DNA from 3 places in the Acidovorax sp. FG42 genome. Region 1 is predicted to be linked to each of the others. Evidence: predicted binding sites of a transcription regulator. Region 1 holds the regulator's gene; each other region holds the start of a gene.
The links. The regulator FNR, encoded in region 1, switches genes on or off when oxygen is low (the NO sensors DNR and NnrR bind a similar motif). The targets are predictions, from matches to a motif close to TTGATNNNNATCAA.
Positions count from the first base shown of each region.

Region 1 (9,500 bases):
ACGCAGGCGGGCATTGCCCATGCCCAGGGCGAGTGCACTCCGCAAGGCAAGCTGGAAGCGCTTCAGGCGTTGCAGTTGCAGGGCCATCACGTAGCCATGGTGGGCGACGGCCTTAATGATGGCCCGGTGCTTGCGGGTGCCCATGTCTCTTTTGCCTTCGGCCGTGCCGTCCCGCTGGCGCAGTCCCGGGCGGACTTTGTGGTGTTGGGTGACAGCCTGACGCTGGTGCCGCAAACCGTGCTGCTGGCGCGCCGCACCCTGCGCGTGGTACGGCAGAACCTGTGGTGGGCCGCCGCCTACAACGCGCTGTGTGTGCCGCTGGCGGTGGTCGGCTGGATGCCGGCCTGGCTGGCGGGACTGGGCATGGCGCTGAGTTCGCTGCTGGTGGTGCTCAATGCCGCGCGCCTGGCGCGCGACCTGCCTTCCTTGCCAGGCTCGCACAGCGCGCCGTTGCCAACAGCTGCTTTGCCTGCGCGCCCCGACATCACGGCCAGCGGCACGTCGCAGCCGCCCCTTGATCTTTCGAAGACCCCACTGGAGCCCGTCTGATGGACATCCTTTATTTGTTGATTCCTCTGTCCGTAATGCTGGTGCTCTTGATTCTGGGAGGCCTGTGGTGGGCGGTGTACCACGGGCAGTTCGAGAGCGTCGAACAAGAGGGGGAGCGCATTCTCCGAGACGGTTGACTTGTGTCAATGCCCGATAGCCGCGACTGCAACAAACTCTTACTGCAATACAAAGAGGTGCCCGATGGATTTTCCAAAAACAAATGCTGCGCACTACAACGATACGGTAGTGCGGCAGTTCTCTATCCTGGCCGTGGTGGTGGGGGTGGTCGGCATGCTGGTGGGCGTCATCATCGCCGCCCAGTTGGCCTGGCCAGAACTCAACTTTGGCATTCCGTGGCTGAGTTATGGCCGCTTGCGACCTTTGCACACCAATGCGGTGATCTTTGGTTTTGGCGGTAGCGCGCTGTTTGCTACCAGCTACTACGTGGTGCAGCGCACCTGCCAGGTCCGGCTTTTTGCGGGTCCTCTGGCCGCATTCACCTTCTGGGGTTGGGTGCTGGTCATTGCGGCTGCGGTGGTCAGCCTGCCCATGGGCTACACCCAGGGCAAGGAATACGCTGAACTCGAATGGCCCATCGACATCCTGATCACGCTGGTTTGGGTGTCCTATGCCATCGTGTTCTTCGGCACCATTGGAACCCGCAAGGTCAAGCACATTTATGTGGCCAACTGGTTCTTTGGTGCGTTCATCCTGGCCGTGGCACTGCTGCACCTGGTGAACAGCGCAGCCATCCCAGCGGGCATGATGAAGAGCTACTCGGCCTACGCCGGTGTGCAGGACGCCATGGTGCAATGGTGGTACGGCCACAATGCCGTGGGCTTCTTCCTGACCGCTGGTTTCCTGGGCATGATGTACTACTTCATCCCCAAGCAGGCAGGTCGTCCTGTGTACTCGTATCGCCTGTCGATCGTGCACTTCTGGGCGCTGATCTTCACCTACATGTGGGCCGGCCCACACCACCTGCACTACACCGCGCTGCCTGACTGGACGCAATCGGTGGGCATGGTGTTCTCGCTCATCCTGCTGGCTCCCAGCTGGGGCGGCATGATCAACGGCATCATGACCCTGTCGGGTGCATGGCACAAGCTGCGTGACGACCCTATCCTGCGCTTCCTGATCGTGTCGCTGTCGTTCTACGGCATGTCCACGTTCGAGGGCCCGATGATGTCCATCAAGACCGTCAATGCCCTGAGCCACTACACCGACTGGACCATCGGCCACGTGCACTCCGGCGCCCTGGGCTGGGTGGGCCTGATTTCGATGGGTTCGCTGTACTACCTGGTGCCCCGTCTGTTCGGCAAGGACAAGATGCACTCCGTCAAGGCGATCGAGCTGCACTTCTGGATGGCCACCATCGGCATCGTGCTGTACATCGCTGCCATGTGGATTGCCGGCGTGATGCAAGGCCTGATGTGGCGCGCGGTCAACCCCGACGGCACGCTCACCTACACCTTCGTGGAAAGCGTGAAGGCGACCTATCCCTTCTATGTGATCCGCGTGGCCGGTGGTCTGCTGTACCTGGGCGGCATGCTGGTCATGGCCTGGAACGTGTGGCTGACTGCCATCTCGGGCCGTTCGGTCAAGGTGGCCATTCCTGCAGTGAACACGGCCCACGCCTGAGTCTGAAGGAGATCATTCATGTCCAATAACAACACATCTGCTTCGACCGGTTTCACCCATGAAAAGGTGGAGACCAACAACTTTCTGATGATCGTGCTGATCCTGATCGTGATCGCCATTGGCGGTCTGGTCGAGATCGTGCCCCTGTTCTTCCAGAAGTCCACGACCGAGGCGGTCAAGGGTGTCGAGCCTTACAACGCTTTGCAGCTGGCAGGCCGCGACATCTACATCCGCGAGGGTTGCTACAACTGCCACTCGCAGATGATCCGCCCCTTCCGCGCAGAGACGCTGCGCTATGGCCACTACTCGGTGGCGGGCGAGTTTGTGTATGACCACCCCTTCCAGTGGGGTAGCAAGCGCACGGGTCCCGACCTGCACCGCGTGGGTGGCAAGTACAGCGACGAATGGCATCGCATCCACCTGAACAACCCCCGCGATGTGGTGCCCGAGTCCAACATGCCCGCATACCCCTGGCTTGAAAAGAACCAGGTGGACCCCGCAGTGATGGCGCCCCGCATGAAGGCCCTGCGCACCGTGGGCGTGCCTTACACCGACGAGCAGATCACGGCTGCGGCGGGCGAGGTCAAGGGCAAGACGGAGCAGGATGCGCTCATCGCCTACCTGCAAGTCATGGGCCGTGCGCTCAAGTAAGCAAAGGAGATATCCCATGGACATCACCACCATGCGCATCGTCGCCACCCTGGCATCGATGGCCTGCTTCATTGGCATCTGGGTCTGGGCCTACCGAGGCCGCAACAAGGCCCGGTTCGACGAGGCAGCCCAGCTGCCTTTCGAGACAGATTGACCTTCACCAGAACGAGAACACCCCATGAGTGACTTCACCAGCAATTTCTGGTCGGTCTTTGTGACCACGCTGACCCTGGTCGGCATCATCGCCTGCGGCATCCTGCTTTGGATGGCGGGCCGCAAGAAGGTGGTGGCCACCTCCGACAACACCACCGGCCACGTTTGGGATGAGGACCTGGTCGAGATGAACAACCCCCTGCCGCGCTGGTGGGTGTGGCTGTTTGTCATCACCATCGTCTTTGGTCTGGGCTACCTGGCCGCCTATCCAGGCCTGGGCAGCTTCACCGGCAAGCTCAACTGGACGCAGAAGGGCGAGTACGAAGCCGAAATGGCCAAGGCCAAGACGGAGCTGGAGCCGCTATACGCACGCTTTGCCTCCATGAAGCCTGAAGACGTAGCCGCCGACCCCCAGGCCCACGCGATAGGCGAGCGTTTGTTCATGAACAACTGCGCACAGTGCCACGGCTCGGATGCGCGAGGCAGCAAGGGCTTTCCAAACCTGACGGACAACGACTGGCTGCACGGCGGCACGCCCGAGAAGATCCGCGAGACGCTGGAGAAGGGCCGCATCGGCAACATGCCTCCCATGGCAGCCGCAGTGGGCTCCCCGGAAGACGTGCGTAACCTGTCGCACTACGTGCTGAGCCTGTCGGGCAGCCCCCATGACTCGCTGCGCGCATCGCTGGGCAAGGCCAAGTTTGCTGCCTGCGCAGCCTGCCACGGCATGGACGGCAAGGGCAACCAGGCGCTGGGCGCGCCTAACCTGACCGATGACATCTGGCTGCATGGCTGGGGCGAGGCCGCCATCACCGCCATGATCAACAACGGCAAGGTCAACCAGATGCCTGCACAGGCCGAAAAGTTGACCGAGGCGCAGATCGGCGTACTCTCTGCCTATGTGTGGGGCCTGTCGAACAAGCAGGTGGCTGCACGCTGACCTGGCTGCCGGGCGGTGCGTGAGACGCACTGCCCGGGTTTCCGTTTGAAGGCACCCCTTTTACGCCTTAATTCCGTTCACAAAGCGACACCATGAGCACACCCAGCGAGCCGGCTCGCAAGGTCATCCCGATTACGCCAGTCGCGGCAGATGCGTCGTCTGCGGGCGAGATCATCTCGCTGTACGAAGCGCAAAAGAAGATCTACCCGCGTTCCATCAGCGGCCTGTTTGCGCGCTGGCGCTGGGGCATGGTGTTTCTTACGCAGCTGGTGTTTTACGGGTTGCCGTGGTTTGAGTGGGGCCAGCGCCAGATGGTGCTGTTTGACCTGGGGGCTCGCAGGTTCTACATCTTTGGTCTGGTGCTGTATCCGCAGGATTTCATCTACCTCACCGGCCTTCTGATCATTTCGGCGTTGTCACTGTTCCTGTTCACCGCAGTGGCCGGGCGTCTGTGGTGTGGCTTTGCGTGCCCGCAGACGGTGTACACCGAAATGTTCATGTGGATCGAGCACAAGATCGAAGGCGATCGCAGTGCCCGGCTCCGCCTGGACAACGGCCCCTGGACGTTCGAGAAGATCCGCAAGAAGTTTTTCAAGCAAGTGGTGTGGATCGCGGTGGCCCTGTGGACCGGGTTCACTTTTGTGGGGTACTTCGTCCCCATTCGCGAGCTGGGCAGCGAGCTGCTGGCGTTCCAGGGCAGCTGGCAGATTTTCTGGGTGCTGTTCTACGGTTTTGCCACCTATGGCAATGCGGGCTTCATGCGCGAGCAGGTCTGCAAGTACATGTGCCCTTATGCGCGTTTTCAAAGCGCGATGTTTGACAAGGACACTTTGATCGTTACCTACGACCCTGAACGTGGCGAGCAGCGTGGCCCACGCAAGAAGAACATCGACTACAAAGCCCAGGGCTTGGGTGACTGCATCGATTGCTCGCTGTGTGTGCAGGTCTGTCCCGTGGGCATCGACATCCGCAAGGGTTTGCAGTACGAATGCATCGGCTGCGGCTTGTGCGTGGACGCCTGCAATACCGTGATGGACAAGATGCAGTACCCGCGTGGGCTCATCCGCTATTCGACCCAGAACGGCGTTGCCAAGCACTGGACGCAGTCGCAGATGTTGCGCCGCGTGCTGCGCCCCCGCGTGCTGATCTACAGCGCCGTGCTGGTAAGCCTTTGCGTGGCCATGTTGGCCAGCCTGGTGGTGCGCACACCGCTGAAGGTGGATGTGGTGCGGGACCGCGCTGCGCTCTCGCGCATCGTGGCGGGTGGCAAGCTGGAGAACATTTACCGGCTGCAGATCATGAATGCCACCGAGGGCGAGCAGCGTTATCGCATCAGTGCGCGGGGCCTGGAGGGTCTCGAAGTGGCTTCCGAGGCTGAAGTGGACATTGGCGCGGCAGAGTCTCGCTGGGTGGCCGTGCGTTTGCAGATTCCCTATGGTTCCGCTACGCCCGGGTCGCATGCCGTTCAGTTTGATGTGCAGGCCGTAGGAGCAGCGGCCCATGTCACGGAGAAATCCGTGTTCCTTGTACCGCGCTGAGCGGTATTCCGGTGGGGCCCTTCGGGGCCGCACTTTGACCGATATTGTTGAGGAGTAAAGCACCATGTCTTCAAACCCTGCCATTGCAACCCAGGCGGTAACCGTACCCTGGTGGAAGTTTGGCCATGTGTGGCTGGTGATTGCCGGGCCTCTGATCGTGATCGTGGCGGGCTTTGTGACGCTGTGGCTAGCGATTTCGCGGCCCGACCCCGTGGTGGCGGAGGACTACTACCGCCAAGGCATCGAAATCAACAAGACACTGGTGGCGCCGGAAAAGAGTCTGGCGCCGGCCCTCAAGGCCCGCAACCATGCGGCCACCCCTGTGCAAGACCAACCACGCTGAAACCCCAGGGTCGCACACCCTGGCGACCCCGGCAGCACCAGGAGACAGAACCTATATGTGGACGCAACGCCTGATGTGGATTGCATGGCCCGCCTTTTTGATGGCGGGTGTGCTGGAGATGCTGGTTTTTGCCATGGTGGACCCCCAGGACCTGCACTGGTTCGGGCAGCCTCTGGCGCTGTCGAGGCAGGGGGTGTACACCCTCGCATTTTTTGTGTTCTGGGCCATCACCATGGCCACCAGCGCATTGACCACGCTACTGTCCATGTCCCCGTTTGAGGTCAACCGCTGTCCCGTGCCCGACGGGGAGCGCCCTGACGATTGCCGCAAGACATCGTCGTCTTGCTCCTGAGCCTTTTTCGCCGGTTCATGCGGGCATGCGCTGCATGCCGTTTTAGAAGGGACCGTAGGGCTTTTGTACCGCCCAGACCCTCAGCCGACGAGGGGCCGTACTCAGTGGCAGGTCTGCTGGCTGTTCACAATGCGTCGCAGGGCATCGGTGTCAAGGATGCGCACATGGCGCTGTTTGACTTCCACGATGCCTTCTTCCACAAATTTGGAGAAGGTGCGGCTCACTGTTTCAAGTTTGAGGCCCAGGTAGCTGCCGATCTCTTCGCGCGTCATGCGCAACACCAGTTCTGATTGCGAGAAGCCCCGTGCATGCAGGCGCTGCACCAGGTTGAGCAAGAAGGCCGCCAGGCGCTCCTCGGCACGCATGCTGCCCAGCAGCAGCATCACACCATGTTCGCGCACGATCTCGCGGCTCATGATCTTGTGCACGTGGTGCTGCAGGGCCGTGACTTCGCGGGACAGTTCTTCGATGCGGTCGAAAGGCATGACGCAGACCTCGGCATCTTCCAGGGCCACCGCGTCACAGGTGTGGTGGTCATTCACGATGCCGTCCAGCCCGATGATCTCCCCCGCCATCTGAAAGCCCGTGACCTGGTCGCGACCGTCTTCGGTGGCCACACAGGTCTTGAAAAAACCGGTGCGGATGGCGTACAAGGACGTGAAGGACTCGCCATTGCGAAACAGCGTGCCGCCGCGCTTGACCTTGCGGCGGACAGCAACGACCTCGTCAATGCGCTGCAGTTGCTCTTCGTTCAAGCCCACGGGCATGCACAGCTCGCGGAGGTTGCAGTTGGAGCAGGCGACTTTGATGGTGAGCGGGTTCATAGACACATGGGCTTGGGTTAGCGGTCAAGCATATCGCGCTTGCCGTACACGAACCTGAATACAGAGCGCGGGCAAGCGGCTGACCTTCATCAAATTGTCGCCGTATCGCTTGCGGGTTCACTTGATGCAGGTCAAGGACATGTCCCAGAGCCTACGGCACAGTCAAGGTGTACGCAAGGAAATTTCCCCATGACTGCTGTTTCGCCAGACCTTCTGCGCCGCTTTGACGTGCCAGGGCCCCGCTATACATCCTATCCAACGGCCGACCGTTTCGTGGAGGCGTTTGGTCAGGAAGACTATGTGCTGGCGCTGCAACAGCGCCGCTCGGGCACGCTGGCCAAGGCCATGCCGCTGTCCCTGTACGTGCACATCCCGTTTTGCGAATCCCTGTGCTACTACTGCGCCTGCAACAAGATCATCACCAAGCACCATGACCGCGCCGAGGTCTACTTGCGCTACTTGAGCCGCGAGATCGACCTGCACACGGCGCACTGTGGCGTAGGACAGGTGGTGAGTCAACTGCACCTGGGGGGAGGCACACCCACCTTCCTCTCCGATGCGGGCCTGCGGGAGCTGATGGCCATGCTCAAGCGCAGCTTCACGCTGGCGCCTGGGGGGGAATACTCGATCGAGGTGGACCCTCGCACCGTCAATGCAGAGCGTCTTGCACTGTTGGCTGAACTGGGTTTTAACCGGCTGAGTTTTGGCGTGCAGGACTTTGATGCCGAAGTGCAGAAGGCTGTGCACCGCATCCAGCCTGCCGAACAGGTGTTTGCGCTGGTTGAGTCTGCGCGTTCGTTGGGCTTTGACTCGGTGAACGTGGATCTGATCTACGGCCTGCCGCGCCAGACGCCCGAGTCTTTTGACCGCACGCTGGCCCAGGTGGCGCAACTGCGGCCTGACCGCATCGCCCTGTATGCCTATGCGCACCTGCCAGAGCGTTTCAAGCCACAGCGTCGCATCATCTCTGCGGAGTTGCCCACGGGCGGGAGCAAGCTCTCCATGTTGTCGCGCTCGCTCGATGCCTTCATGGATGCTGGCTACGTGTACGTGGGCATGGACCACTTTGCGCTGCCCACCGACGCCCTGGCCGTGGCCAAGCGCCAGGGGCGCCTGCACCGCAATTTCCAGGGCTACAGCACGCAGCCGGACTGCGATTTGATCGGCCTGGGCGTATCGGCCATTGGCCGTGTGGGGGCAACCTACAGCCAGAACTCCAAGACGCTGGATGAGTACTACGACTTTCTGGACCAGGGGCGGTTGCCCGTGGTGCGGGGGCTGGCGCTCACGCGCGACGACCTGGTGCGCCGTGCGGCCATCATGGCCCTGATGTGCCAGGGGGAACTGCTGTTCGAGCCGATGGAGCAGGCATGGCTGATCGACTTCCGCCAGTATTTCGCGGCGGAGTTGGCCCAATTGGAGGGCATGCAGGAGCAAGGGCTGGTGCGCGTTGGGCCAGAGGGCATTGAAGTGACTGCGACCGGTTGGTTCTTCGTGCGGGGCATCGCCATGGTTTTTGACCGCTATCTGCAGGCAGACCGCAACCGCGCCCGGTTTTCGCGCATCATCTGATACCTATGCTTGCCACGGTCGGCTGGACTGCTCTGCTCATGGGACTCGCTGGCGGGTCCCACTGCCTGGCCATGTGCTCCGCGCCCTGTGGAGCGCTCGTGGGGCAGGGCGGCGCGCCACTGGCGGAGGGCAGTGCCGAGCGGGTGGTGCGCTGGGCGCCGCGTGGCGGCGTACTGCAGCGCACCGTGGCCTTTCATGCGGGGCGCCTGGTGGGCTATGCCAGCGCCGGGGCACTGGCAGCCATGGCCATGGACAGTCTGGCATGGCTGACCCAGCAGACCACTGCGTTGCGTCCCGCCTGGACGCTGATGCACGTGGCAGTGATGGCCTGGGGGCTCATGATGATGGTGCAGTCGCGCCAGCCCGCCTGGGTGGAACAGGCTGGCCGCTCCGTGTGGGCGCGTGTTCGACCGCTGGTCGGAGCGCCAGGCGGCGTGATGGCGGCGGGGGTCCTGTGGGCCCTGATGCCTTGCGGGTTGCTCTACTCGGCCCTGTTGGTCGCGGCGCTCAGTGGAGGGCCACTGGAGGGGGCCCTGACCATGGCCCTGTTTGCCGTGGGCAGCGGGGTCTGGCTGGTGGGCGGCCCCTGGGCTTGGAGCAGCCTTCGCAATCGCCTGAATCTTGCGCGAGCTCAGTGGGGCACGAGGGCCGCAGGCGCCATGCTGTGCGCGGTCGCTGCCTGGGCATTGTGGATGGATCTCATTTACAAGCCATCGCTCTGGTGTCGCTGAGCGGGCGGCGCTGATTTGTCCTGTCACCCTTAATCGCCCGGTGGTTCCAAGCGGGGCGATGCCTCAGCCCAGGGGGCTGCAGTGCTCCAGTCAGGCCCGATTTCTGCCAAGTGTTGCCGGATCGCTGCGCGGTCTGCCGGTTCTTCGCCACGTCACTGGAACTGGTGATAATCTGCGTAACTATTGGTGGCATTGATGTCGCCATG
Region 1 covers NZ_JBMDJM010000014.1:72,936-82,435, forward strand. The annotation lists gene ACODSM_RS15320 (heavy metal translocating P-type ATPase) at 1-549, shown strand, start outside; gene ccoS (cbb3-type cytochrome oxidase assembly protein CcoS) at 549-686, shown strand; gene ccoN (cytochrome-c oxidase, cbb3-type subunit I) at 751-2,190, shown strand; gene ccoO (cytochrome-c oxidase, cbb3-type subunit II) at 2,209-2,841, shown strand; gene ACODSM_RS15340 (CcoQ/FixQ family Cbb3-type cytochrome c oxidase assembly chaperone) at 2,858-2,995, shown strand; gene ccoP (cytochrome-c oxidase, cbb3-type subunit III) at 3,020-3,934, shown strand; gene ccoG (cytochrome c oxidase accessory protein CcoG) at 4,027-5,472, shown strand; gene ACODSM_RS15355 (FixH family protein) at 5,537-5,815, shown strand; gene ACODSM_RS15360 (hypothetical protein) at 5,871-6,167, shown strand; gene fnr (fumarate/nitrate reduction transcriptional regulator Fnr) at 6,269-6,991, opposite strand; gene hemN (oxygen-independent coproporphyrinogen III oxidase) at 7,181-8,563, shown strand; gene ACODSM_RS15375 (sulfite exporter TauE/SafE family protein) at 8,569-9,294, shown strand.

Region 2 (9,500 bases), on a different contig from region 1:
TATCCGCTGACATGCCGCTGGAATTGCGCACAGGCGTGATCGGTATAGTTTGCGTAGCTGGCGCTTGCTCGGCATCGCTGAATTTTTCTGAATACTCCGACAGCCAAGCACCCGCAAACTCAGGCTGCAAGCCACCTTCAGGAGAAATCAGTAGCCAGAACCCGCACGATCCCGTTCATTTCGCAGGTTCTACTGGATGCGCCACGTTAGGGCCAAAGGAGCATTCCGTGATCATTGATGTCACCTGTAAAACTGATCGCTTCAATCTGTCCGTCGTTGGAGCCAACTTCATCAATGACTGCTGCTTTGGCGAGGATTTTTCTGACTGGCTGATCTCTGCGCTTTTGAACGAGGGTGTAGACGCTGACGTCCTGTGCATGGAGGATTTTGGGTGGGCGAACATCGCTAGCTTTGAAGGCACTTCGTATCTCATCTGCGTGGCTGGCGCCACTGAAGGCGACGCAGATCGCCCTAACTTCGGTGAATGGCGGGTCATGCTTGAACGTCGGCGCACGCTCTTCCAAAAATTCCTGGGCAAGAATCAGATTTCCGTTTCAGATCCGCTTGTGAGAAAGGTCCAACATGTCTTGCAGACTGCGGGCTTTACCGATGTCGCTATTCAGCCCTAACACTGCAGCGAACTGAACTGCCTTCACACTGCGCCTTCCAACAGCCAGCGGCCTTGGAAGTTGAGCGCCCCCTTGTACCAATGAGGGCGTCACAAGGGACCTCACAACCCCAACCCCGCAAACAGCTCCTCCACCCGCTTCACCACCCCCTCCTCCATCCGCATCGGCCGCCCCCACTCCCGCTGCGTCTCCCCCGGCCATTTGTTCGTGGCGTCCATCCCCATCTTGCTGCCCAGGCCGCTGACGGGCGAGGCGAAGTCCAGATAGTCGATGGGGGTGTGCTCCACCAGCAGGGTGTCGCGCGCCGGGTCCATGCGGGTGGTGATGGCCCAGATCACGTCCTTCCAGTCGCGCACGTCCACATCGTCGTCCACCACCACGATGAACTTGGTGTACATGAACTGGCGCAGGTGGCTCCACACGCCCATCATCACGCGGCGCGCGTGGCCTGCGTAGGCCTTGCGGATGCTGACCACGGCCATGCGGTAACTGCAGCCTTCGGGTGGCAGGTAGAAGTCCACGATCTCGGGGAACTGCTTTTGCAGCAGGGGGATGACCAGCTCGTTCATCGCCAGGCCCAGCACGGCGGGCTCGTCGGGTGGCTTGCCGGTGTAGGTGCTGTGGTAGATCGCGTCCTTGCGCAGGGTCATGCGGTCCACGGTGAGCACGGGGAACTCGGCGCATTCGTTGTAGTAGCCCGTGTGGTCGCCGTAGGGGCCTTCCAGCGCGTGCTGCCAGCCGCTCGCGTGGTGGGCATCGGGCTGGATGTGGCCTTCGAGCACGATCTCGGCGGTGGCGGGCACTTGCAGGGGCACGCCCAGCGCGGGCGTGACTTCGGTGCGGGCTCCGCGCAGCAGGCCGGCGAACTGGTATTCGCTCAAAGAATCGGGCACGGGCGTGACGGCGCCCAGCAGCGTGGCGGGGTCGGCGCCCAGGGCCACGGCCACCGGGTAGGGCTGGCCGGGGTGCTGGGCGCAGTGGTCCGCAAAGTCCAGCGCGCCGCCGCGGTGCGCCAGCCAGCGCACGATGACCTGGTTGCGCGAGAGCACCTGCTGGCGGTAGATGCCCAGGTTCTGCCGCGCCTTGCGCGGGCCGCGCGTGATGGTGAGGCCCCAGGTGATGAGCGGGGCCACGTCGCCAGGCCAGCAGTGCTGCACAGGCAGGCGGGCCAGATCCACGTCCGGCCCTTCCCACACCTCCTGCTGACAGGGCGCACCCCGCGCCACGGTGTGGGGCGCCATGTTCCACAGCGTTTTGAGCAACTGGCCCATGCCCAGCATGTCCTTGAAGCCTTTGGGCGCCTCGGGCTCTTTCAGCGTGGCGAGCAGCTCGCCCAGAGCGCGCACTCCGTGCAAGTCGGCCACGCCCATGGCGCGGGCTACGCGGGCAGGGGTGCCGAACAGGTTGGTGAGCACCGGCATGCGATGGCCCGTGGGCTGCTCGAACAGCAGCGCCGGGCCACCTGCGCGCAGCACGCGGTCGCTGAGCGCGGTCATCTCCAGGTTGGGCGAGACGCTTTCGCCCACGCGGCGCAGGTCGCCCGTGGCTTCGAGCTGGGCCATGAAGTCGCGCAGGTCGCGGTAGGCCATGTCGGGTCCAGAATTTGAATGAAATTGGCCTCTGGCGCTTATCCAATAAGCGCGAGCAGCTATGAATCAAGGAGCATCCAACTCCAGTCCCTGCCAGCGCGGCGCCAGGTCGTGCGGCATGTCGATGAGGTCGAGCGCGCGCGCCACGCTGTAGTCCACCACTTCGCCCACAGTCTGCGGGCGCAGGTAGAAGGCGGGCAGCGGCGGGCAGATGATGCCGCCCATCTCGGTCACGGCCACCATGTTGCGCAGGTGCGTGAGGTGCAGGGGCGACTCGCGCACCATCAGCACCAGGCGGCGGCGCTCCTTGAGGGCGACGTCGGCCGCGCGCGTGAGCAGGTTGTCGGCCAGCCCATGTGCAATGGCGGCCAGCGTGCGCATGGAGCAGGGCGCGACCACCATGGCGTGGCACTGGAAAGAGCCGCTGGCAATGGCCGCGCCCACGTTGGCCACGTCGTGTACGCGGTGCGCCAGGGCCTCGACGGTGGGGCGGTCCATGTCGAGCTCATGCTGCAGGTTGCGCCAGCCTGCGTCAGAGACGACCAGGTGGGTCTCGATGCCGCTCTGGCCCTGCAACACCTGCAGCAGGCGCGCGCCATACACGGCCCCGCTGGCGCCCGAGATGGCCACGATGACGCGGCGGGGGTGGGCAGCATCAGCCATGCGAAGGCTCCACGGCGACGGGCCGGGCCAGGGGCTGCGCGCGCTGGTCGGCCTCCACCTGCTCCAGCACCAGCGCGGCCTGCACGGGGTCGAAGTCTTCGTGCACGCGCTTTTTCACACCGTATTGCTGCAGCTGGTAATGCCGGTCGGCCGCAATGCCGTGGCGCGCGAGGGTGCTTTTGACGCAAACCAGCGGACAGCCGTCGAGCGCGATGATGGGCCGGCCCGAGCGCACGGTCTTCATCAGGTGCGGCACATCGCCGCCCACACCGGCGATGCACGACATCTCGGCCACGCCGCGCCGGTCGAGCTGCAGTGCCACGTGGTTGGCCAGCTGCGCGGCGCTGGAGCAGCCCGAGCAGGAATAAACCAAGGGGTGGTTCTGGGGGTCGGTGTCGGTGTCCATGCTCATCCTCTGTGGCGTGGTGTGGGGTCCAGGCGGCGCCGCAGGTGGCCCAGCACCTCGAGCGGGGCCAACCTCTGCACCCACTGGCGCGGGTCCAGCACGGGCAGCTCGATGGCATCGAGCGCGTTCTTCACCACCAGGCCTAGCTCGGTGTCGCCCTCCATCGACAGGCGGCGGCTGAAGAACAGCGTGTCGGGGTCTTGCTGGCGCTGGGCGAGCAGCAAAAAGTCATGGACCGTGGCGCTCAGCGTGACATCGGCCACCTGCGGCGGCACCAGCGGAGCATGGGGGGCGAAGCGCTGGCCCGTCCAGGCAAAGTCAAAGGCCACGCGCGCATCGCGCACCTGCACCCGCATCTTCTTGTGCAGCAGCACCTGGCCCACGTCCGCAGGCAGGTGCCGCGCAAGCGCGAGGTTGAGCGCCGTCACCAGCAGCAGCGAGCCGGGGTAGGCGGGCAGGCGCGCCAGCACGGCACCCACGGGGGCGGGAACGACCAGGGGAAAGGAGAGAGGAGAAGCCGCCATGGAACAGAAAGGTGAAAAGGGCCCTCAGGCCACGTAGAAAAACACGGTGAAGAAGTGGCAGACGCTGCCACCCAGCACAAACAGGTGCCACAGCCCGTGGCCGTGGCGCACGCGGTGGTCCAGCGCATAGAAGACGATGCCCAGCGTGTAGCAGGCTCCGCCCGCCAGCAGCCAGGCAAACCCGGCCGGCGTGAGCGCTTGCCACAGCGGCACCACGGCCACCAGCGCCAGCCAGCCCATGAGCACGTAGATGACCAGCGACAGCACACGCGCGCCGCGCGCCCACCAGATCTCCTGCGCAATGCCCAGCAGGGCGAGCCCCCACACCACGCCCAGCAGCGACCAGCCCCAGGCACCGCGCAGCGACACCAGCGCAAACGGCGTGTAGCTGCCCGCGATCAGCAGGTAGATGCTGCAGTGGTCCAGCTTTTGCAGCACGGCCTTGATGGTGCGCCGGCGCACGCTGTGGTACGCGGTAGAGGCGGCGTACAGCGCCACCAGCATGGCGCCGTAGATGCTGAACGCCACCACCTTCCACGGGTCACCCAGGCGCGCAGCCAGCGTGATGAGCACAGCCGTGCCTGCTGTGGCGAGCAGGGCGCCCACCAGGTGGCTGATGCTGTTGAAACGTTCTCCGGGGTACATGGTGTATCTGCCTGATGGTTACGGGTGCATGGAGGGCTGAGCGGCTGTACCGCCCGCCGCGCCTTGCATCCCTTGCTCCAGCCCTGGGCGCCCGAACCAGTAGCCGTTGCAGGGCAGATCGGGCATGAAGGGCTGCATGCGCTCCACAAAGTCGGGGGCGTTTTCTGCGGTGGCCTCGGCCACTGCGGCGCGGCGGGCTTCATCAAACGCGGCCACCACCTGCGGCATGTGCTGCGCCTGCGGGCTCAGGCGCACCACGTCCACGCCCTGGGCCTGCATCGCCGCCAGTTCGTTGGCCAGGTTGTAGACGCGGGCCGATTGCGTTTGTGTGCCGTTGAGCACCAGAAAGCCCTCGCTCTCGCGCGTACGCAGCGACAGGCCGTCGGCATGCTGCAGGCAGCTGAACTGGCAGTCGTCCTTTGGCAGGTTGCGGTGGCGGGCCGTGAAGCAGCGCGCCGAATAGGCCAGCGGCATGCGGCCGTAGGCAAACACCTCGGTCTCGATGCCGGCGGGCCGCTGCGCCAGCACGGCAGAGAGCGCGTCCTGCGACATCTCCAGCGGCATCACCCAGCGCGTGGCGCCGAGCTGCGCCATCCATTGCAGCGAGTGCGCGTTGTACAGGTTCAGGTGCGGCCCGGCCACAAAGCCCTGCGGCCCGGCGGGCGCACGCGAGAGGCAGCCCACGGCCCCCATGTCATTGGCCTCGACCAGGAACTCGCCGTTGCCCGTGATCTTGCGCATCACCCCCACGTCGGCGCTGGACTCGATGAGCACCTGGCTGGACAACACCGCCTGCTTGCCCGCGTCCCGCAGCATCCGCGCCAGCGCCAGCCAGTCGGCCAGGCGCAGCTCGTGGCGGCGCGAGCACACCGTCTCGCCCAGGTACACCACGTCCACGGGCGTGGCGGCCATGGCCTCGTAGAACGCGAACACGGTGTCGCGGGGCCAGTAGTACAGCAGCGGGCCGAGAGCAAGTTTCATGGGGCGATTTCTGGGAGGTTGTCGTTGTGGAGAAGCACTACTTCCACGGGCGGTGGTAGGCACCCAGCGTGTGCTGCTGGCCTTCTGCCACCTGGTCCAGGCTGGCCATCCAGCGTGTCTTGGGCGCGTAGCGGTGGGGATAGGCCAGGCACTGGTCCAGGGCCTCGCGCCAGACCTGGGTGACCTGCGCCACATAGGCCGGGCTGCGCTGGCGGCCTTCGATCTTGATGGCGCGCACGCCCATCTTCAGCAGCTGGGGCAGCAGCTCCAGCGTGTTGAGGCTGGTGGGCTCTTCGATGGCGTAGTAGTTCTCGTCGTCTCCCACGTCAAAGCGGCCCTTACACAGCGTGGGGTAGCCCGCGTTCTCGCCGGGCGCATAGCGGTCGATGAGCACGCCGTTCAGGCGCGACTCGCGGCCCTGCGGCGTCTCCACCCAGCGCACGGCCTTCGGGGGTGAACACACGCCGTGCGTGTTGGGCGATTCGCCGGTCACGTACGACGACAGCGCGCAGCGCCCCTCGACCATCACGCACAGACTGCCAAAGCCAAACACCTCGATCTCGACCGGCGTGCGGTCGATGACCTGGCGCACCTGCTCCATCGACAGCACGCGTGGCAGCACGGCACGCACGATGCCGAACTGCTCGCGGTAGAAGTTGATGGCCTCGTAGTTGGTGGCCGAGCCCTGCACCGACAGGTGCAGCCGCAGCCGGGGGTGGTGCTGCACCGCGTATTGCATGAGGCCGGGGTCGGCCAGGATGACCGCGTCCACGCCCAGGTCCACCGCCTTGTCCAGCGCGCTGCGCCAGGGCCCGGGGTTGGCGGCCTGCGGATAGGTGTTGAGTGCCATGAAGACCTTGCAGCCGCGCGCATGGGCATGGTCAATGCCTTGGGCAATGGCCGCCTCGTCAAAGTTGAGGCCCGCAAAATTGCGCGCATTGGTGGCGTCGCGCAAGCCCAGGTAGACGCAGTTGGCGCCATGGTCCACGGCGGCCTTGAGGGCAGGCAGGCTGCCTGCGGGGCAAACCAGTTCCATGGCAGGGCCTGCTGCCTCGGGCAAGGCAGCGGCCGTCGATTTCAAGGAGTCCATCACAAGCATTCAAACGCTGGCCCCGGTGGGGAGCCACAGCACAGGGCGCCACCATACGGGGCGCACCCTGCGCATCCGCTGATCTTCATCAACGGCAGTGCACAATGCTGGAGCAAAGCAGTCGGGCTTTGATGTGTCGTGGCCTTCCTGGCGCACCACACTGCCCACCGGCCTTGACTTGCATCCAGCCCCCACCCAACGCACCTCTGCCCGCCCCTAGCGCTCCTGCCGTGAACAAGAACCTGTGGCTCCTGGCCCTGTGCCAAGGCCTTTTCCTCACCAACAACGTTGTCTTCATCGCCATCAACGGCCTGGTGGGCCTGCAGCTAGCGCCCTTTGGCTGGATGGCCACCTTGCCGGTGATGGGCTATGTGGTGGGCGGCGCGCTGTCCACGCCGCTGGTGGCGCAGAGCCAGGCGCGCTGGGGGCGCAAGGTGTCGTTCCAGATCGGGCTGGCCGTGGCCGTGGCATCGGCCGCGCTGTGTGCCTGGGCGGCGTTCAGCGCCAGCTTCTGGCTGCTGTGCACGGCCACGGTGGTGGCGGGCTACTACAGCGCCAATGGCGGGCTGTACCGCTTTGCGGCGGCCGAACTGGCCAAGCCGGACTACCGCGAGAAGGCCGTGTCGCTGGTGCTGGCCGGTGGCCTGCTGGGTGCGGTGGCGGGCCCCAACCTGGCCAGCGCCACGCGCACGCTATTTCCGGTGCCGTTTGCTGGCGCCTACATCGCGCTGATCGGCGTGGCGCTGTTGTCCATGCTGTGCATGGCGGCGATCCGGTTCGAGGCGCAGCCCGTGGTGCTCAATGCGGCGGGGCAGCGCGAGCAGGGCCGCCCGCTCAAGGTGCTGATGCGCCAGCCTGCGTTCATTGTGGCCATTGTGGGCGCCGCGCTGGGCTATGGCGTGATGAACCTGCTGATGGCCGCCACGCCGCTGGCCATGCAGGTGTGCGGCTTTGACTTTGATGCCTCGGCACTGGTGCTGGAGTGGCATGTGATCGGCATGTTCGCGCCCGGCTTTGTCACCGGCCACCTCATCAAGCGCTTTGGCGTGCTGCCCATCATGGGCACGGGTGTGCTGCTCAACCTGGCGTGTGTGGCGGTGGCGCTGATGGGCGTGGAGCTGCACCACTTCGGCATTGCGCTGTTCTTCCTGGGTGTGGGCTGGAACTTCCTGTTCACCGGCTCCACCACGCTGGCCATGACGGCCTACCGGCCGGAGGAGAAGGACCGTGCCCAGGCGGCCATCAACTTCTGCGTGTACGCCACGCTGGCGCTGAGCGCGTTCTCGTCGGGCGTGCTGGTCACCACACAGGGCTGGACGCTGCTGAACGCCGGCTCGCTGGTGCCGATTGTCGTGACGGGGCTGGCGCTGGCCTGGCTGGGCCTGCAACGCCAGCGTGTTTCAAGCGGTGCCTGAAGCGCGTTCGGCAGCAGCGCCATCGGCCTGCGCCGTGGTGCGCAGCCACTGTGCAAAGGCCGCCACCGCAGGGTCTTCCAGACGCCCCGGCGCCACAAACAGGCTGTAGCCGCGCGCACCGCTGTCGTGGTGCGGGTGGGCCAACACCAGCTCGCCCGATTGCAGTTCGCGCTCCACAAAATAACGCGGCACCAGGCCCACACCCAGGTCAACGCGCACCGCCTCCACCAGCATGGAGAACAGATCAAAACGGTGGCCACCCAGGGTGTGGGCCGGCACGCGCGTGATGCCTGCACGGCCCAGCCAGTCGTCCCACGCACCCAGGCGGGAGCTGAGCTGCAGCAGCGGCACGGCGCGGAAGTCGCCGCGCTCTGTGGCGCGCCGGTGGCGCGACTGCGGCGCACACACCGCTACGCAGACTTCGGGCATCAGGGGCGCGGGCACCACGCCGGGCCAGGCCGCGTCGTCGTACTGCACGGCCACGTCGAACGGAATCTCCGCCATGTAGATCTGCGTGGGGTACACCTGCAAGTGCAGGCTGCAGCCCTTGTGCGCGGCCAAAAAGGCGGGCAGCCGGGGCAGCAGCCAGCGCTCGGCAAACACGGGCACGCAGCCCACCAGCAGGCGCGCGCCATCGGGCCGCTGGGCCATGGCTTCGAGGGTGTGGTTCTGCAGGCGCAACAGGTCGCCCACGATCTGCGCGTGGTAGCGGCGGCCCACGTCGGTGAGGGTGGAGCCCCGCGCGCCGCGCTGCACCAGCTGCAGGCCCAGCTGGCCCTCCAGCAGGCGCAGCTGCTGGCTCACGGCGCTGTGGGTGAGGCAGAGTTCTTCGGCCGCCTTGCTCACGCCGTGGTGGCGAGCCACGGCGTCAAAAACAAGCAGGGCGCGGGTGCTGGGGATGTGTTTGCGCATGTAAGAAAAACTGTCGGCTGGGCAGATTAAAGCAGAGCCCAGGGGCGGGGTTCGGTCCAACAATTGCATGGCCATCCAGCCCTTCCGGGGTGCCTGCTGCAGCGCTGGACGGGCCGCGCTCCCGCTTTTCATTCTGTTTGTGTTTCGCTGATCACCATGACCCTTCCTCTTCGCACCTTCCGTGCCACGGCCCTTGCGGGTGCCATGGCCCTTGCCACCGCCGCCTGGCTGCCCGGCGCCGCCCACGCGCAGTTCGGCGCCGTGGCGCCCACGCCCACGGTGCTGCGCCCCGCCGTCGACAAGGCCTATGGCCAGCTGATGGCCGCACCCCAGATCCTGCAGCTGCTCGACGCCGTGAAGGCCGACCACGACCGCGCCACCGAAGACCTGCGCATGCTCACCGAGATCGAGGCGCCGCCGTTCAAGGAACAAAAGCGTGCCGAAGCCTTCCTGGCCCGGCTCCAGGCCCTGGGCCTGACCAATGCCGCCATTGACGCCGAAGGCAATGTGGTGGGGGTGCGCAAGGGCACGGGCAACGGGCCCAAGCTGGTCATCTCGGCCCACCTGGACACCGTGTTCCCCTCCGGCACCGACGTGAAGGTGAAGGAGCGCGACGGCAAGCTGTATGCGCCCGGCATCTCCGACA
Region 2 covers NZ_JBMDJM010000001.1:260,984-270,483, reverse strand. The annotation lists gene ACODSM_RS01285 (hypothetical protein) at 228-629, shown strand; gene ubiD (4-hydroxy-3-polyprenylbenzoate decarboxylase) at 731-2,218, opposite strand; gene ACODSM_RS01275 (UbiX family flavin prenyltransferase) at 2,285-2,881, opposite strand; gene ACODSM_RS01270 (putative zinc-binding protein) at 2,874-3,287, opposite strand; gene ubiT (ubiquinone anaerobic biosynthesis accessory factor UbiT) at 3,290-3,811, opposite strand; gene trhA (PAQR family membrane homeostasis protein TrhA) at 3,836-4,456, opposite strand; gene ACODSM_RS01255 (U32 family peptidase) at 4,475-5,437, opposite strand; gene ubiU (ubiquinone anaerobic biosynthesis protein UbiU) at 5,475-6,527, opposite strand; gene ACODSM_RS01245 (MFS transporter) at 6,758-7,942, shown strand; gene ACODSM_RS01240 (LysR family transcriptional regulator) at 7,928-8,854, opposite strand; gene ACODSM_RS01235 (M20/M25/M40 family metallo-hydrolase) at 9,011-9,500, shown strand, end outside.
Region 2: ubiU (ubiquinone anaerobic biosynthesis protein UbiU) is a predicted target of FNR. The motif match lies at 6,701-6,714, and genes of this name have one in related genera.

Region 3 (9,500 bases), on a different contig from region 1:
GGCATGCCCCAGGGCAAACCGGCCGGGGTGCGCTGCATTCAGCTGGGGGACGATGCGCGCTGCCGCATCTTTGGCCGACCCGAGCGCCCGGCGGTGTGCGCAGGGCTGATGCCCTCTGCCGAGATGTGCGGCAGCAACCAGGCGCAGGCCCTGCACTACCTGTCGCAGCTGGAATCGCTCACGCAACCGGCCCCGCGCTCATAGCCGGTCTTGCGGGGCCCCGAGAAGCAATGCAGGTGTTTCAAGCCCCAAAGTGACCTCAAGCGCTAGTGCCACATGCGCCAGCAGCTATCAAAATAGTAGTTGCAAGCGAGGCTGTCACAAACTGCAGGTATGCGCCGTCTGTGCTTCACTGAAGCACTCCAACGCCGCCATTGCCATGACCACCACCGACCCCTTCACCACCCTGCGCCCTCGCCTCTTTGGCATTGCCTACCGCATGCTGGGCGTGCGGGCCGATGCCGAGGATGTGCTGCAGGACGCCTGGCTGCGCTGGAGCCGCACCGACGCCAGCACCCTGCAGTCGGCCGAGGCCTGGCTGGTGACCATCGTCACGCGGCTGTCCATTGACCGGCTGCGCGCGCTCAAGGCCGAGCGCGAGGCCTATGTGGGCTGGTGGCTGCCCGAGCCGCTGGTGGAGCTGGACGCGCACACGCCCGAGTCGGCCGCCGAGCTGGCGGGCGAGCTGTCGGTGGCCTTTCTGTACGTGCTGGAGCGGCTGGGGCCGGAGGAGCGCGCGGCCTTCTTGCTGCGCCAGGTGTTCGACTACGACTACCCGGAGATCGCCGCCCAGCTGGGCAAGACCGAGGCCAGTTGCCGCCAGATGGTGCACCGCGCCAGCGAGCGTGTGCAGCAGGCGCGCACCCGCTTCGAGGTGCCGCAGGCGGTGCACCACCAGTTGCTGCAACGCTTCATGAAAGCCGCCCAGAGCGGTGACCGCCACGCCATCGAGGCGCTGCTGAGCGAAGACGCCCAGCTCATCGGCGATGGCGGCGGTGTGGTGCCCTCATTCCCCAAGCCGCTGGTGGGGCCGTTTCGCATCACCAACCTGTACTGGGCGCTGTTCCGGCGCCTGGGCGCACAGGTGGTCTACCGCATGGCGCTCATCAATGGCGAGCCGGGCCTGCTGCGCTACGTGGACGGGCGCATCGAGTCGGCCCAGGCGTTTGTGACCGATGGCGAGCGCATCGTGGCCATCTACGCGGTGCGCAACCCGGACAAGCTGGCGGGCATCCCCGCCACGCTGCCGCTGTAAAGACACGGGCACAGCGCTGCTCGCGCGAACCGCTGCGCAGGCGGCCCCGGCAAGCGCGCCTGGGGAGAAAAAACAAACGCCTCCTGTCACAACCCGGCACGGCGCAGCGTCTTGATGGGTATGGAAGACGGCAATGCAGCCACATGGCGACATCGCCACAAGGCCCCGCACCAGCGCCGTCTTTCACCACCGTCATCAACAACCCTTTGCCATCACCCAGGAGATTTCCATGTCGCAACACAGCGCCCGCCTGCCCTACCACCAACTGTCGTCCAAGGCCTTCATGGGCCTGGTCAACGTCTCTGAAACCATCAAGAAAGGCCCGCTGGGCACCCGGCTGGCCGAGCTGGTGTTCCTGCGCGTTTCGCAGATCAACGGCTGCGCCTACTGCATGGACATGCACTGGAGCGCGCTCGTCAAGGACGGCGCCGACCCGCGCCACCTCAACGCCGTGGCCGGCTGGCGGGAGGCGCCGTTCTTCAGCGAACGCGAACGCGCCGCCTTCCGCTGGGCCGAGATCATTACCGCCACGCCCCACAGCGACGCGAGCGATGACGAATACGCCAAGCTGAAGGCCCTGTTCTCCGACGCCGAGATTTCCGACCTGGGCTTTGCCATCGCCGTCATCAACGCCTGGAACCTGCTGAACGCGGGCATGCGCGCCCCGATCCCGCAGGCCGGCTGAGCGCTGGCAGATGAGGGGTACGGGCCGGTGGAAGACACATCGGCCCGTGGAGCCTGCCTAAGACGACAGACACCAAAAATCGGGGAGAAACGGCTGGTAGCGCCAGTAGATAATGCCTTCATTGCTATCAATAGTGAAGCACAAACATCCGACACATGGCCACGGGTGTAGCCTGCCTGACAGACCCGGCCACCGCCCCGCCCTACAGTGGTGTGTTCCCATCCACAACACCGGAGACACCCACCCATGCTCAACATCCCCTCGCTGCAGGGCAGCGTCAGCCCTGAAGAATGGCAGCTGCGCTGCGATCTGGCCGCCTGCTACCGGCTCGTAGCGCTGTACGGCTGGAGCGACCTCGTTTTCACCCACATCAGCGCCAAGCTGCCCGAGTCGGTGTCGGGCCCGGGCGAACACCATTTCCTCATCAACCCCTACGGCCTCATGTTCGACGAGATCACGGCTTCGAGCCTGATCAAGGTGGACATGCAGTGCAACAAGCTGCACGAATCGCCCTTCCCAGTGAACCCCGCAGGCTTCGTGATCCACAGCGCCGTGCACGAGGCGCGGCCCGAGGCGGGCTGCGTGCTGCACACCCACACCCGCGCTGGCGTGGCCGTGAGCGCGCAAAAGGGCGGCGTGCTGCCCATCAGCCAGCAAAGCACCTTTGTGCTGGGCTCGCTGGCGTACCACGAGTACGAAGGCGTGGCCTTCCGCGACGAGGAAAAGCCGCGCCTGCAGGCCGACCTGGGCGATGCCAACTTCCTTATGCTGCGCAACCACGGGCTGCTGACGGTGGGCAAGACCATTGCCGACGCCTTCCTGTCCATGTACACCTTCGAGAACACCTGCCGCATCCAGATCGACGCGCAGGCTGGCGGCGAACTGACGCAGGTGAACCCGCAGATCGTGAGCGGCGTGGCCCAGGCCATGCGCGTGCAGACCGGCGGCCTGGGCGGTGCCTTTGCCTGGCCCGCGCTGCTGCGCAAGGTGCAGCGCGACCTGCCGGGCTACGACACCTAACCCCCTGTGTCGCCTTCGGCGCCTCGGTGCCGCCGCCAGAGGCGCCAGCTCTTCGGTCACGTCCAAGCCTGCGCGGGCAGGCTTGGAGCCGCGGCCCTCAGCCCCCAGGGGGACGCCGCCCGTGCGGCGGGGCGGCCCTCGCACGGCGGCACTGACTTGGGCCGTGCCAGTTTCCGCCTCCGGGGCCTGTGCAGCGTAGGCGGCCAGCAAGAAAGCTGCGCAGCGCATAGGATCGGCGGTTTCCGACCGTTTTCAAGGACCGATCCATGAAGCTTTACTACTCCCCCGGCGCCTGCTCCCTGTCGCCCCACATCGCCCTGCACGAAGCCGGCCTGGCCCACACCCCCGTGCTGGCCAGCACCAAGAGCCACAAGCTCCAGGACGGCACCGACTACTACGGCATCAACCCCCTGGGCTACGTGCCCTTGCTGGAGCTGGACAACGGCGAGCGCCTGCGCGAAGGCCCCGCCATCGTGCAGTACATCGCGGATCAAGTGCCCGACAAGCAGCTGGCCCCCGCCAACGGCACCCTGGCGCGCTACCGCCTGCAAGAGTGGCTGACCTTCATCGGCACCGAGCTGCACAAGGGCTTCAGCCCCCTGTTCAACCCCGCCACACCGGAAGACTACAAGCCCATGGTGCGCGAGCGCCTGCTGCAGCGCCTGCAGTGGGTGGACAGCCAGCTCGCCGGCAAGCAGTACCTGATGGGCGACCAGTTCACCGTGGCCGACGGCTACCTGTTCACCGTGACCAACTGGACGCAACCCACCAAGCTCGACATCTCCGGCCTGGCCAACCTGGCGGCCTACCGCGAACGCGTGGGCGCCCGCCCCGCAGTGCAGGCGGCCATGAAGGCCGAGGGCTTGCTGAAGTAAGGCTGGGGCTACAAGGGGCGCTGCCGCCACGCCACCAGCGCCCCCACCCACAACGCGCAGGCCGAGAACACCAGCCCACGCGCCAGGCCCCCGGGCCCGTCGGCGATCCAGCCCACCACCGTGGGCCCCACGATCTGCCCGGCCGCAAACACGATGGTGAACGCGCTGATGCCGCTCGCCCACAGCGCCTGCGGCAGGTTGTGCCGCACCAGCGCCGTGGTCGATGCCACCACCGACAAAAACACCCCGCCAAACAGCAGCCCCGAGGCCAGCACCACCGGCCACGCGCCCGTGATGGCGGGCAGGATGGTGGCCACGCCCAGCAGCGCATTCAGGCGCGCCAGCGCCTCACCGCCCCGGCTGCGGTCCAGCAGCCCGGCCCAGATGCGCGACGACAGCACCACGGCCAGCCCCAGCAGGGCGTAGAACAGCGTCACCTCGCCCGCACCCCGGCCCTGCTCGCGCAGCAGCGCCACCACAAAGGTCATGTAGCCGATGTAGCCCACGCCAAACAGGCCGTAACCCAGTAGCGCAGGGGCCAAGGCCCGCCAGCGCACGTGGTCGGGCACTGCAGCCGACGGTGTGGTCCCGGATGCAGCAGCCACAGGTGCAGCCAGTCCGCTCAACACGCGCGCCGGCCACAGCAGCGCCAGCGTGGCCGCCACGCAGGCCAACGCCAGCGCCCACCAGGCCCAGGTCCAGCTGTGCGGTGCGGGGGCCGCTGCCAGCACCGCAGGCACCAGCAAGGCCGACAGGCTGATGCCCCAGCCCGTGCCGCCGTAGTACAGGCCCAGCAGCAATCCGCTGCGCCCCGGCACCTGCGCACCCAGCCGCGCCGCGAGCAAGCCCCCGGCAATGAACACCAGCGCACTGGCCCCGCCGGCCAGCAGGCGCTGCGCCAGCAAGGGCGTTGGCTGCGTGAAAAACCCGCTCAGGCCCATGAACACCGTGGCCATCACGGCGCCCACCAACAGCACCGCCCCAGGGGCCGCGCGCCGCAACAGCCAGGGCGTGGCCAGAGCGCCCAGCAAGTAGCCCAGCGCATTCGCCGTGTTCATGCCCCCTGCCAGCGTGTACGACCAGCCCAGGTCTTCTCGCATGGGCGGCAGCAGCAAGGCATAGGCAAACCGCGTGATGCCCAGCGAAATGGCGGCCCCCATCGACAGGGCCACGGCGAGCCACAGGCTACGCAACGGAGAGATGGAAAGGGATGCGAGTGGCGGTGGCGAGGGCATGGCGGTCCATTCTCATGCAACCGCATCCGCGCCGCTTGCGCCGCCAGGACAGCACGGGGTTAACACAAAACCGGAGCCCTTGTTGACGCCAGTGTGCTGCACGTTTTGCGCTGCAGCATTAAGCTGCAGGCCTGCTTTTTTTGGCACATCGCCTTTCTCCAGGACTTCTCACCATGACCTCTTTGTTTGAACCCACCCGCGCGGGCGACCTCCAGCTGGCCAACCGCATTGCCATGGCGCCGCTCACGCGCAACCGCTCGCCCGAGGCCATCCCCACCGACCTGGTCGCCACCTACTACGCGCAGCGCGCCAGTGCCGGTCTCATCATTTCCGAAGCCACGGCCATCAGCCCGCAAGCCCAGGGCTATGCCGATGTGCCGGGCCTCTATGGCACCGAGCAGCTGGACGGCTGGAAGAAGGTGACCCGCGCCGTGCACGACGCCGGCGGCAAGATCGTGGTGCAGCTGTGGCACGTGGGCCGTGTCTCGCACACCGACCTGCAGCCGGGCAACGCTGCACCCGTCGCACCCTCGGCCGTGCAGGCCAACACCAAGACCGTGCTCATCAAAGACGGCGTGCCCACCTTCACACCCACCTCGATGCCCCGCGCACTCGATGCCGAAGAGATCCCCGGCATCGTGCAGGACTACCGCCACGCCGCACGCAACGCGATTGCATCGGGCTTTGACGGTGTGGAAATCCACGCAGCCAACGGCTACCTGATCGACCAGTTCCTCAAGACCGGCGCCAATCAGCGCACCGACGACTACGGCGGCAGCATTGCCAACCGCGCTCGCCTGCTGCTGGAAGTGACCCGCGCCATCGTCGAGGAAATCGGCGGCGGCCGCACCGGCATCCGCCTGTCGCCCGTCACCCCCGCCAACGACATCGTGGACGCCGATCCGCAGCCGCTGTTCGACCATGTGGTGCGCCAGTTGGCGCCCCTGGGCCTTGCCTACATCCACGTGATCGAAGGCGCCACCGGCGGCCCGCGCGAAGTGGAAGGCCGCCCGTTTGACTACGCCGCCCTCAAGGCCGCCTACCGCGCAGCGGGTGGCAAGGGTGCCTGGATGGTCAATAACGCCTACACGCGCGAACTGGCCGATGCCGCCCTGGCCAACGGTGCCGACATCGTGGCCTTTGGCCGCCCCTTCATCGCCAACCCCGACCTGGTGGCGCGCCTGAAAGCCAACGCCCCGCTCAACGAGGTGAACCGCGCCACGCTGTACGGCGGTGGCGCCGAGGGGTACACGGACTACCCGGCGCTAAGCGCCTGAGTCCCCACCGAGCGGCGCAGCCGCTCAAGAGGGTGAACCGAGCCCGATCGGGCTCGGCGCGCGCATCACGATGCGGGTGAACAGCCGGTCATACGCCGCATCGCGCGGCTTGCCCGGGGCCAGCGGGCTGGTGTTGCTGGCAAAGGCCGCGTCGATGGCGGTCCAGTCGCCCGGCTGCAGGGCCTCCTGCGCGGCGGGCAGCACCACGGTTTCTTCCAGGCGCATGTGCTCCAGGTAAAAGCGGATGTAGCGCTCCAGCGCCAGCGCAAACGCCTCGCGGCGCGCATCGCCCATCAGCTCCCAGCCCAGCAGCAGGTGCTGCAGCTCGCGCACCGCGGCCTCGCCGCCGGCATGGTCTCGCTCCAGCTGGGCGATGGCCTCGGCCGCCTGGGGTGAGCGCTCGGCCACCTTGGGGAACAGCCACTGCGACTCCTTGGGGTGGTGCTGCCGCTCGGGAAACTCATCGATGTAGAACAGCATCGCCCGCATCACGTCAAAGAACGCAGCGGGCTCGTCACCCGGGCCCTGGTCCAGCATCAGGCGCAGCGAGTGCAGCACCGCTGCGAGCGACGCATGCTCCTCGCGAATGGTTCGCAGACTGATCGACGGCATGGCGCACTCCCCAGGTTCAACAAGGCCCCAAGGGTGCCACGCGCTCCCCGGTGCGCCCATGACGCAGGTCAATAAACCGCCGGGCAGCGCCGCCCACAAAAAAGCCCCGCAGACCAGGCCTGCGGGGCTCGTCGAAAGGAAAGGCCTGGCGCGGTCAGTGCGTCAGGCGTGCCTGCGCAGGGCCTGCAGCCAGCGCCTGGGGCGCCTGGTCTGCATAGGGGGCAGCCACTGCGCCGCCGTGGCCATAGCCACCGGCCGATTCGGCCAGACGGAACTGCTGCACCACGTGCGACAGGCGCGCGGCCTGCTCGCGCAGCGACTCGGCAGCGGCGGCGGACTCTTCCACCAGCGCCGCGTTCTGCTGCGTCATGCGGTCGATCTCGCCCACGGAGCTGTTCACCTGGCCAATGCCGGCCGATTGCTCGGACGCTGCGGCCGTGATCTCGCCGATGATGTCGCCCACGCGCTGCACGCTGCTCACGATGTCCTTCATGGCCGTGCCCGCTTCTTCCACGTGGCGCACGCCGCCGTCCACGGCCGTCACGCTGCTCTGGATCAGGCCCTTGATGTCGCTGGCCGCCGCCGCACTGCGCTGCGCCAGGCTGCGCACCTCGCTGGCCACCACCGCAAAGCCCCGGCCCTGCTCGCCTGCGCGGGCCGCTTCCACGGCCGCATTCAGCGCCAGGATGTTGGTCTGGAAGGCAATGGAGTCGATCAGGCCGATGATGTCGCCGATCTTTCGGCTCGATGTCGAAATCTCATGCATGCTGGCCACGGCCTGCTGCACCACACCGCCACCGTGGGTGGCCATCTGCGAGGCCGACGCGGCCAGCTGGTTCGCCATCTGCGACGACGACGCCGTCTGTTGCACCGTGGACGTGAGCTGCGACAGAGAAGACACAGCTTCTTGCGCATTGCTGGCCGTCTGCTCGGTGCGTTGCGACAGGTCCTGGTTGCCCGTGGCGATCTCCTGGCTGGCCGTGGCGATGTTGCCGCTGGCATCCCGCACTTGCGCCACCAGTGCGCTCAGGCCTTGCTGCATGTCGCGCAGCGCGCGCTGCAGGTCGGCCACTTCGTCCTTGCCCTCGGCAGCAATGTGCTGCGACAGGTCGCCGCCCGCAATGGCCTGGGCCATCTTGCGTGCTTCTTCGAGGGGCTTGCAGATGGAGTTCATGTTCATCAGCGTGGTGGGCACCACCACCACCACGGTGATCAGCACCGCCAGCACAAACAGCCACTTGGTCTGGTTGGACACCTCGCTCTGCTGCGCCACCGACTTGGACACCTCGGCGCGCAGCACCGAGTCCAGCTCGGCCATCAGCTTGTCGGCCTCGGCAAACTCGGCCACGGCCTTGCCGCTCATGCGGTTGGCAATGGTGGCGGTGTCGTAGCCGCCCGCCTCCAGCTGGCGCGCCACGTGCGCAAACAGCTCGCGATAGCTGTCCAGGCGCTTGACGATGTTGCGCACCACCGCGTTGTCAGAGTCTTCCCCGCCTTCCAGGAACTTGTTGGCAATCTTCTTGGCCTTGTCCTGGCTCTCCACCCACTTGGCATGGGCAGCCTTCACGGCTTCGGGCTTCTCGTAGCCAATGATCATGTCCTTCTCGTACTGGCGGATGGCCCCCATCTCGCCCCGCAGCTCGGCCATGCTGCTCACCTTGGCGAACGAATGGTCCATGAAGTTCTGGCTCATGTCGTTGATACGGAACATGCCCAGCATGCCCGCGCCACCCAGCAGCCCCAGCAGGCCCAGCACCACGCCAATGGCACCCAGCATGCGCAAACGTATGGTGAACTGCCGCATGAGCGAGAAGAGATTCATGATCTGTCGTCCTTGATATAGCTATGCCGATGCGGTGACCGCACCTCCCCCGAGGCCACGGATTCGCAACAAATCGTTGCAGTTTGCCAGACATCGATGACCGTGCTGTACGTATTTATCACATGCGCCACCGCTTGAGTAAGAGGGCATTCGCCATCACGCTGACCGAGCTGAGCGCCATGGCCGCCCCCGCCACCACCGGGTTCAGGTAACCCAGCGCCGCCAGCGGAATGCCCGCCACGTTGTATGCAAACGCCCAGAACAGGTTCTGGCGGATCTTCATCACCGTGCGGTGCGAAATATCCAGCGCCGCTGCCACCAGCATCGGGTCGCCGCGCATCAGCGTGATGCCCGCTGCGTGCATGGCCACATCAGTCCCGTTACCCATCGCCATACCCACATCGGCCGCAGCCAATGCCGGGGCATCGTTAACGCCGTCGCCCACCATCGCCACAATATGGCCCCCACGCTCCGCCGCTGCGCTGGGTCGCTGCCCCCCGAGGGGGCTTTCGCGCCTTGGGGCGGCCCGGCGGCGCTCATGGTGCTTGCCATCGGGCCCTTGTTGCAGCGCCGCCACCTTGGCGGCCTTGTCGCCCGGCAGCACCTCGGCCATCACCTCGCCCGCCGCTGGGTCCAGCCCCAGGCGCCGGGCCATGGCCTCGGCCGCGCCCCGGTTGTCGCCCGACACCATCACCGTGCGGATGCCACGCGCCTTGAGC
Region 3 covers NZ_JBMDJM010000001.1:151,689-161,188, forward strand. The annotation lists gene ACODSM_RS00715 (YkgJ family cysteine cluster protein) at 1-204, shown strand, start outside; gene ACODSM_RS00720 (RNA polymerase sigma-70 factor) at 380-1,255, shown strand; gene ACODSM_RS00725 (carboxymuconolactone decarboxylase family protein) at 1,485-1,940, shown strand; gene ACODSM_RS00730 (class II aldolase/adducin family protein) at 2,187-2,960, shown strand; gene gstA (glutathione transferase GstA) at 3,227-3,835, shown strand; gene ACODSM_RS00740 (YbfB/YjiJ family MFS transporter) at 3,844-5,070, opposite strand; gene ACODSM_RS00745 (alkene reductase) at 5,244-6,347, shown strand; gene ACODSM_RS00750 (hemerythrin domain-containing protein) at 6,372-6,959, opposite strand; gene ACODSM_RS00755 (methyl-accepting chemotaxis protein) at 7,114-8,781, opposite strand; gene ACODSM_RS00760 (heavy metal translocating P-type ATPase) at 8,900-9,500, opposite strand, start outside.
Region 3: ACODSM_RS00750 (hemerythrin domain-containing protein) is a predicted target of FNR. The motif match lies at 7,018-7,031, and genes of this name have one in related genera.